DNA from 2 places in the Mesorhizobium sp. M4A.F.Ca.ET.050.02.1.1 genome. Region 2 is predicted to be linked to the other one. Evidence: riboswitches for the same ligand, from Rfam matches in the RefSeq annotation. Region 2 holds a riboswitch; the other holds the start of a gene.
What was found. A riboswitch is a leader RNA that binds a small molecule or an ion and turns the genes downstream of it on or off. The one in region 2 is predicted to bind thiamine pyrophosphate.
Positions count from the first base shown of each region.

Region 1 (4,422 bases), on a different contig from region 2:
CGACAGCGACGAGGTCATAGGGCCGTCCGCGCAGCTCTCGGATGTCGTCGATGAGAAGGTCACGGGCGAGCTCGCGGGAGAGACTGCACCGCAAGCGCGTCCCGCGCGCGCGAACTGCTCGATCAACTGATCTCAGACGACGACGAATCTCGTCCAGATTCCAAAAGCGGTGGCCGCAGCGGCGCTTTGCGGGCTCGCGTTACCACAGATCGCAGAACTGTGATCTCGCCTTGTGCCCGAGACCGCAATCTGGGCTCGCGACGAAGCATATCGCTTGCGATCATCAAAGGACGCGTCGACGCCGTCGGTTGCCTTTTCCACCGCCGCCTCACACATCGTGTTGGGGCTGAAGAGCTACCTGCAAATCCTCGCAACGGGCGCGGCCGCATCCTTGATTTTACAAATTGACACGTCTTGGTTTTTAGAAAATGCCACGTGCGATGATGGCGCCAAAAAAAAATGTCACGCGAGATGATCATGCCTGAGGTAAATGGTCCGCCAAAGTTGGGAAAGGTATACCGGTTGAATGGTGGATAGGTACGCCGGATAAAAAGGGCTTCGGGTTCCGGAAGACGAACTAATCGACGGATAGGCGCTGCTCGTGAGGGAAACTGCATGCGCATTACGGTTATGACCATCCAGGGATGTCGGATATGATCTTGAATAGTGACATTGCAGGCCAAAGAGCGGCCGAGAAGCTAGCAGAGGGCCTGAAATCGCAGGGCAAGCAGCAATACGAAGAAAGGTCGAGGGAACGCGAACGAGATGTGTCTCGTTAGGTCGCACGTTGCACCAGGGGTGCGTCGGAAGGCACTCCGCCGTGTCCTGAAGAGGTAGCCTGCACTTGAGAATAGCCACGGTGGTACCTTATTTTCGGCTGTGAAGCACACGAGACCCGCGACGTGAGACCCAGTTGCTCAATACCCAGTTGCTGGGTGAGCGTGCATGACTGCCAACGGAAGGTCTTGCACGCACCCTCGCGATCTTGAGCAATGGTCGCCATGACTTTCTTCTTGCAGGCTTTTGAGTGGCCCAGCCTGCAATCACCAGACCCCACCGACTCTAAAGAGCGTGGCAGACGGGATAGTCGAGGTTGCCCGGCACAATTACGCTCAAGGCTTGCGCCGCCCAGAGGACACGCTGAAAAGGCAGCATGGGCGCGCAAGCACGCCATTCACGAGAGGTTCGACATGAAGACTATGCAAGAAAAAGACATTCCGGCATTCGTGCAAGCAGTTGTGGAGGCCGGCTGCAACATTTGCGCGATTGGCAACTTGGGATATGTCTTTGGCGATGCTGATTTGACGCCGGCGCAACGGAGGTCCGTCGAGCCACAGCTGCGCAGGATTGCTGAGATCTACGGCGAACGCGATCATCTCATGGACGAGATAGCTGTATATCTGCGGTCGATCGGACGCCATGTCGAGGTTGAGCCGAAGACAGGTGTTTCCTGATGGCCGCGATCGATCGCGTTCCGTAGTCGCCATTTCTATTGGGTAACGAGCAGCCGTCTTCCAACCTCTGAAACAAAAAAGAGGTGACCCCCAAAGGCCGCTCTCGAGACCGCAAGTCTGAGCCGCTAACGCATTGCGATAACCAGGCTGTCCGAACTGGGCGTCGATGCCTTCCTCGACCAGGTCGCGGTAGGCGGCGATCTCATCTACCGCATGCATAGCCAAGCCAGAGAAGTTTTCGGCAGCGGAATTCTCGGTCGCTTCCCCTTTTATGACTAGAGGGTGCGGCCGATCCGGCCGCGACGATCTCGCAGGGATTGCCATATACGGCAACACGAACACCGGCGGATCAATACTCGGATAATGGCGGCCGGCTATGTAGCGATCGATCGCGCACCAACATATCAATGCAATAGCTTAGTTGCTTTCAAAGGCGGGTCTCTACGAACTGCAAGCAAGCTAAACGATTGCGTCAACTCTTCCTCGCAGAGCGAAAACTCCGCGCCCACGCGATTTCTCTGCTGGAACAGCGGCACATCCTCAGCGCCAGGACACGGCCGCCGCCGTCGGGTTTTACGAAGCCGGTGATTGCATAAGTTGCCCGCAAGATATCATTGGTATCGGGAACGCCGCCGATGCCGCATCCTGAATAGAGCGGCCGCTTGCACCTGCCAGCCCGACGACCAGATCATATCTGCAACTCCATCTACCTGGACGTGGTGCAAATCACCTCGCTGAAGCCGCAAATCGTCGCCTTCGACCAGGATAACCACATCCGTGACCGCCTGAGCTACTCGGTCGATCTCGACGCACATGGCCGATACAGTTTTTCCATCCTTCACGAAGCGAATGAGACTTTGGCCATTCCAGCCCTGGTCTACGGGGCGTGACTTGTCCCCGATGCATGCGCGAGCTCTCCGCTCGGCCGGCCGCCGGACGTCGCCACCGGCCGAAGGCGCCCGAAGGCGCCCGAAGGCGCTTGACAAAGCAGCACCGGCCCATTCAACTTGAGGCATTCACCAGGGGAGTCCCGGTAAGGGGCTGAGATACTGCTGGCTTTCGCGGCGCAGTGACCCGTTGAACCTGATCCAGTTCATACTGGCGTAGGGACGGTGCAAGCGCTTCGCGGGAGTCTATGCCCGAGGTCCTGTTTCGGCAGGGCGACCAAAGCGTCTTTTCATCCTTCCGGCACAGAACTGGGTCTCCAATGCATGAGCAAAGGAGCCTCAAGATGAATGCCCTCACCCCCACCGTGTCGACGGGACCGCTGCCCGCCTCACGCAAGATCCACAAGCAAGGCAGCCTCCACCCGCGGATCAGGGTGCCGATGCGCGAGATCGCCGTCCATCCGACCGCCGGCGAGCCGCCGGTGACGGTCTATGACTCCTCCGGCCCCTATACCAACCCTGCGATCGAAACGGACATCGAAAGGGGCCTCGCCCGGCCTCGGCAGGACTGGATCGCGGCGCGCGGAGATGTCGAGGCCTATGACGGCCGCCACGTGCGGCCGGAAGACAACGGGTTCGCGACGGGCGAGCGCCTGACGCCGGAATTTCCGGTCCGCAATCGGCCGCTGCGGGCCAAGGCCGGCAAGGCGGTGACCCAGCTTGCCTATGCGCGCGCCGGCATCATCACGCCCGAGATGGAGTTCGTCGCGATCCGCGAGAATCTGGGCCGCGAGGCCCTGCGCGGCAAGCTTAAGCGCGACGGCGAAGCCTTCGGCGCGGCGATCCCCGACTTCGTCACGCCGGAATTCGTGCGCGACGAAGTGGCGCGCGGACGGGCGATCATTCCGGCCAACATCAATCATCCCGAGAGCGAGCCGATGATCATTGGCCGCAATTTCCTGGTCAAGATCAACGCCAATATCGGCAACTCCGCCGTCACCTCGTCGATGGCCGAAGAGGTCGAGAAGATGGTGTGGGCGATCCGCTGGGGCGCCGACACGGTGATGGATCTTTCCACGGGCCGCAACATCCACAACATTCGCGAATGGATCGTGCGCAATGCGCCGGTGCCGATCGGCACGGTGCCGCTTTACCAGGCGCTGGAAAAGGTGGGCGGCATCGCCGAGGACCTGACCTGGGAGGTGTATCGCGACACGCTGATCGAGCAGGCCGAGCAGGGCGTCGACTATTTCACCATCCACGCCGGCGTGCGGCTGCACTATATCCCGCTGACCGTCGACCGGGTGACCGGGATCGTCTCGCGCGGCGGCTCGATCATGGCCAAATGGTGCCTGCACCATCACCGGGAGAGCTTCCTCTACGAACACTTCGCCGAGATCTGCGACATCTGTCGCGCCTACGACGTGTCCTTCTCGCTCGGCGACGGGCTTCGTCCGGGCTCGATCGCCGACGCCAACGACGCCGCGCAGTTCGCCGAGCTGGAAACGCTAGGCGAGCTGACTCAGATCGCCTGGGCCAAGGACTGCCAGGTGATGATCGAGGGGCCCGGTCATGTGCCGATGCACAAGATCAAGCAGAACATGGACAAGCAGCTCGCCGTCTGCGGCGAGGCGCCGTTCTATACGCTGGGGCCGCTGACGACTGACATCGCGCCGGGCTACGATCACATCACCTCCGGCATAGGTGCTGCCATGATCGGCTGGTTCGGCACGGCAATGCTCTGCTACGTCACGCCGAAGGAACATCTCGGCCTGCCCGACCGCAACGACGTCAAGACCGGCGTGATCACCTATAAGATCGCTGCGCATGCCGCGGATCTCGCCAAGGGCCATCCGGCGGCGAAGGTCAGGGACGATGCCCTTTCCCGCGCGCGGTTCGAGTTCCGCTGGGAAGACCAGTTCAACCTGTCGCTCGACCCCGAAACGGCGCGCTCGTTCCACGACGAGACCTTGCCCAAGGAGGCGCACAAGCTGGCGCATTTCTGCTCGATGTGCGGGCCGAAATTCTGCTCCATGCGCATTTCCCACGACATCCGCGCCGAGGCGCAGAAAGAGGGCATG
Region 1 is NZ_RZSG01000062.1:3,688-8,109, forward strand. It holds partial or broken gene EOA33_RS40335 (SMC-Scp complex subunit ScpB) at 1-94, opposite strand, end outside; gene EOA33_RS41490 (hypothetical protein) at 1,002-1,454, shown strand; gene EOA33_RS07560 (hypothetical protein) at 2,117-2,344, shown strand; TPP riboswitch at 2,466-2,582, shown strand; gene thiC (phosphomethylpyrimidine synthase ThiC) at 2,686-4,422, shown strand, end outside.
Region 1: it holds a riboswitch for thiamine pyrophosphate, as region 2 does, so the genes downstream of both, thiC (phosphomethylpyrimidine synthase ThiC) here and thiC (phosphomethylpyrimidine synthase ThiC) in region 2, are expected to answer to the same signal.

Region 2 (4,422 bases):
CAAACATATATAACGCAGCTGGCGTTGCCAATATGCTTCCCAAACGAGTCTGGTGATTTACCAATTTCTCACCCAATTCATTTGCTAATGTTCTACATGTATCCGATTCGACGGCTCTGACGATCTTCTAAAGTACTTGACTGCTTGAGCAGACGGCGCTCATTGTTCCCACTGGCAGCGGCTGGTCGCGCCTTTTTATTGGGTGGTTTAGTCTCTGCTCCTTATTTCAGCAATTTCGCATGACGACCATTTGTGACGCGATGATGCGCACAGCTAGCGAAATACTGCTTCGAGAGGAAATCCGGGCAACATAACCCGGCCGGAGTCGTTCCCTGGAGATGCGCTAGATGGCCACCTTCGTGGAGATCGAGTTCGTACCGCCAACAGATGAGCCTGGCCTTTCGCCAACCCTGGCGCGCCCAAGTCGTCACGCGGGTCACAATCTGTCGGAACACGAGTCCCGGCTCCCCATGCAATCGTCGTACCAGCCAGCCCAATGGAGTAGCTCTGCCTTGCGCGTTGGCTCCAGCACAAACTAAAGGCGTTCAAGTCTTGCGTCGCTTTGCGTCGGCGATCGGTGGACTGCGAAATTGTTCGGAACGACCGAATACCTACCTTGTGACATCGGGACGAAATCGGTGCACATCGAGACCGGCTTGGTCAGCAGCGGCGGCGACGCCCCCTTCGCCCGCATACCCGCGGGAGCCGGACGACGATATAGCCAAGCCGGAGAGCTATGATAGTGAACGATTTTTCGACAATCCCGCTAGCCATCCAAAATAGCCGTTTGTTTTGCAGCCTCTTCTTTTTGGGTGGCGGCCTCGGTATTGGAGCCTGGGCGTCCTCCCTTCCTGTTCTCAGCGTTCAGATGAATCTGGATAAGGGTCAGCTTGGACTGGTTTTAATTTGCTTCGCTCTCGGCGCGATCGCAATGATGACCAATGTCGGCCGCTTGGTGACGATTGTTCCAAGCAGTGTGCTCAGCCTACTGGGTTCGCTCACGTTCGGCGCCGCGCTGTTGGCTCTCCCTTATGCCGAGAGCGCCCATTGGCTGGCTGTGATTGTGTTTTTCGCGGGTGCCGGGTTTGGAACGCTCGACGTGTCGATGAACACTGACGCCGCAGCGTTGGAGCGTTTTTTGCACCGGCAGGTAATGTCGTCATTCCATGCCGTGTTCAGTTTTGGAAGCTTGGCCGGCGCTTTGGTCGTGGGTCAAATACTGTCGTGCGGCGGCGCTCTGAACCTCTGCCTCGGGGTGACGGGAATTGGTGTTGCAGTGATTGCTCCCGTCGCCTGGATTGGTTGGAACAAGTCAAGCTGGATCCACACCCCTCCCGCCCCTGTCGAGACGAAGGATGCTCAGCTCCAGGGCGTCTTCAAGACCCATCTCTACCTGCTTGGCGGTCTCGCATTTCTAGGAATGCTGGCCGAGGGCGGAATGATGGATTGGAGCGCCATCTACATCGTGACGCGATCCGGTGCAGCAGAGAGCACTGGAGCCTACGGCTTCGCTGCATTCGCGACGATGATGGCAATGGGACGCTTGTTCGGTGATGCCATCGCCAACCGAATCGGTCAGATGCGCACGTTGCGCTACTGCGCTGTGGTTTGCGCAGCTTCAGTGGTCGCAATAATCCTCATGGGCGGCAATCTTACCGTTGCTCTCTTGGCGCTAACGGTGTGTGGTCTCGGCCTTGCCAACATTGTGCCTACTCTTTTTGCGGCCGCTGGTCGTGTGGGCGGCACGTCCGTTGCTCGTGCCATGTCAACTGTGACGACGATGGGATATGCCGGACTGCTGCTGGGACCAGGATTGCTGGGGCTGATCGCTCAAATCTCCTCGCTCGCCGCCAGCTTCGGGGTCATCGCGCTGGCATTCGTCGCAATTTCTTTCTCGACGCGGTCCCTGACGCATACCAACGGCCACTTGCAGGGCTCATTTAAGGCGGCAAGCGCTGCAAGCGTTGACAGCGCGACCTCCCATCGTCCATCTTAAGCGCCTCACCAGGGGAGTCCCGGCAAGGGGCTGAGATACTGCTATTGCGCGCAGTGACCCGTTGAACCTGATCCAGTTCATACTGGCGTAGGGACGGTGCGAGGTTTCGCGGGTCGGCAATCCGGCTTCGGTATTCGGGCAGTGCCCGTCTTCCAGGCGAAGCGTCACTTCCTCCTCTTCGCGTGGACTGGGTCTCCGTTGCACTCGAGCAAGGAGGCTCACTCATGAATGCCCACACCCCGACCGTCACTGTCGGCGAATTGCCCGCTTCGAAGAAAGTCCACAAACCGGGCCAACTTCACCCGGGCCTGCGTGTCCCGATGCGCGAGATCTCGGTTCATCCGAGCGCCGGCGAACCGCCGGTCACGGTGTACGACTCGTCCGGTCCCTACACCGACGCGACGGGGAAGACCGAGATCGAGCGCGGCTTGCCGCGGTTGCGCGAGGCGTGGATCGAGGCACGCTGCGATGTCGAGCGCTACGAGGGCCGCACGATCAGGCCCGAGGACAACGGCTTCGTCTCGGGTGATCGCCTGACGCCGGAGTTCCCGGTGCGCAACAGGCCGTTGCGCGCCACTGGCGGCCGTGCCGTCACCCAGCTTGCCTACGCACGCGCCGGCATGATCACGCCGGAAATGGAGTTCGTCGCCATCCGCGAAAACCTCGGCCGCGAGCAGTTGCGTTCGAAACTTCAACGCGATGGCGAGAGCTTCGGCGCGGCGATCCCGGACTTCGTCACGCCGGAATTCGTGCGCGACGAGGTGGCGCGCGGCCGCGCCATCATCCCGTCCAACATCAACCATCCCGAGAGCGAGCCGATGATCATCGGCCGCAACTTCCTGGTCAAGATCAACGCCAATATCGGCAATTCGGCCGTCACCTCGTCGATGGCTGAAGAGGTCGAGAAGATGGTGTGGGCGATCCGCTGGGGCGCCGATACGGTGATGGACCTCTCGACCGGCCGCAACATCCACAACATCCGCGACTGGATCGTGCGCAACGCGCCGGTGCCGATCGGCACGGTGCCGCTCTACCAGGCACTGGAGAAGGTCGGCGGGATTGCCGAGGCGCTGACCTGGGAGGTCTATCGCGATACGCTGATCGAGCAGGCCGAGCAGGGCGTCGACTATTTCACGATCCACGCCGGCGTGCGGCTGCCCTACATTCCGCTCACCGTCGACCGCGTCACCGGCATCGTGTCGCGCGGCGGCTCGATCATGGCCAAGTGGTGCCTGCACCACCACAAGGAGAGCTTCCTCTACGAGCATTTCGAGGAGATCTGCGACATCTGCCGTACCTATGACGTGGCGTTCTCGCTCGGCGACGGTCTTCGCCCCGGCTCGATCGCCGATGCCAACGACCGAGCCCAGTTCGCCGAGCTGGAAACGCTTGGAGAGCTCACCAAGATCGCCTGGGCCAAGGACTGCCAGGTGATGATTGAAGGCCCCGGCCACGTGCCGATGCACAAGATCAAGGAAAACATGGACAAGCAGCTCGCAGTCTGTGGCGAAGCGCCGTTCTACACGCTGGGGCCGCTCACCACCGACATCGCGCCGGGCTACGACCACATCACATCCGGCATCGGTGCGGCGATGATCGGCTGGTTCGGAACGGCGATGCTTTGCTACGTCACGCCGAAGGAGCATCTCGGCCTGCCCGACCGCGACGACGTCAAGACCGGCGTCATCACCTACAAGATCGCCGCTCACGCCGCAGACCTCGCCAAGGGCCATCCGGCCGCCAAAGTCAGGGACGACGCGCTGTCTCGCGCGCGCTTCGAGTTCAGGTGGGAGGACCAGTTCAACCTGTCGCTCGATCCCGAGACGGCGCGCGCCTTCCACGACGAAACCCTGCCGAAGGAAGCACACAAGGTGGCGCATTTCTGCTCCATGTGCGGCCCCAAATTCTGCTCGATGCGGATCTCGCACGACATCCGCGCGGAAGCGCAGAAGGAAGGGCTCGCGGCCATGGCGGCGAAGTACCAGGACGGCGGCGATCTTTACATGCCCGTCGACCGCGCCCCGGAGCGCACGGACACGCCATGAAGGTGCTCATCCGCGGAGCGGGCGTTGCCGGGCTGACGCTCGCGCACGAACTGGCAACGCGCGGCACCGATGTGATAGTGGCCGAGAAGCGGATGGAGATCGCCGGCAATGCCTCCTGGCAAGCCGGCGGCATGCTCGCGCCCTGGTGCGAACGCGAGAGCGCCGAAGAGGCGGTGCTCACGCTCGGACGCGGCGCGGCCGACTGGTGGGACGCAGCATTGCCCGGCCATGTCTCGCGCAGGGGCACCCTGGTCGTGGCGCCTGCACGCGATGCCGGTGAGTTGGACCGGTTCGGCCGCCGCACATCCGGCTTCAGGCCGGTCGACGCCAATGAGATCGCTGCGCTGGAACCCGCCCTCGCCGGCCGGTTCCGGCGCGGCT
Region 2 is NZ_RZSG01000012.1:14,464-18,885, reverse strand. It holds gene EOA33_RS02200 (ABC transporter permease) at 1-76, opposite strand, end outside; gene EOA33_RS02195 (MFS transporter) at 743-1,996, shown strand; TPP riboswitch at 1,997-2,108, shown strand; gene thiC (phosphomethylpyrimidine synthase ThiC) at 2,221-4,041, shown strand; gene thiO (glycine oxidase ThiO) at 4,038-4,422, shown strand, end outside.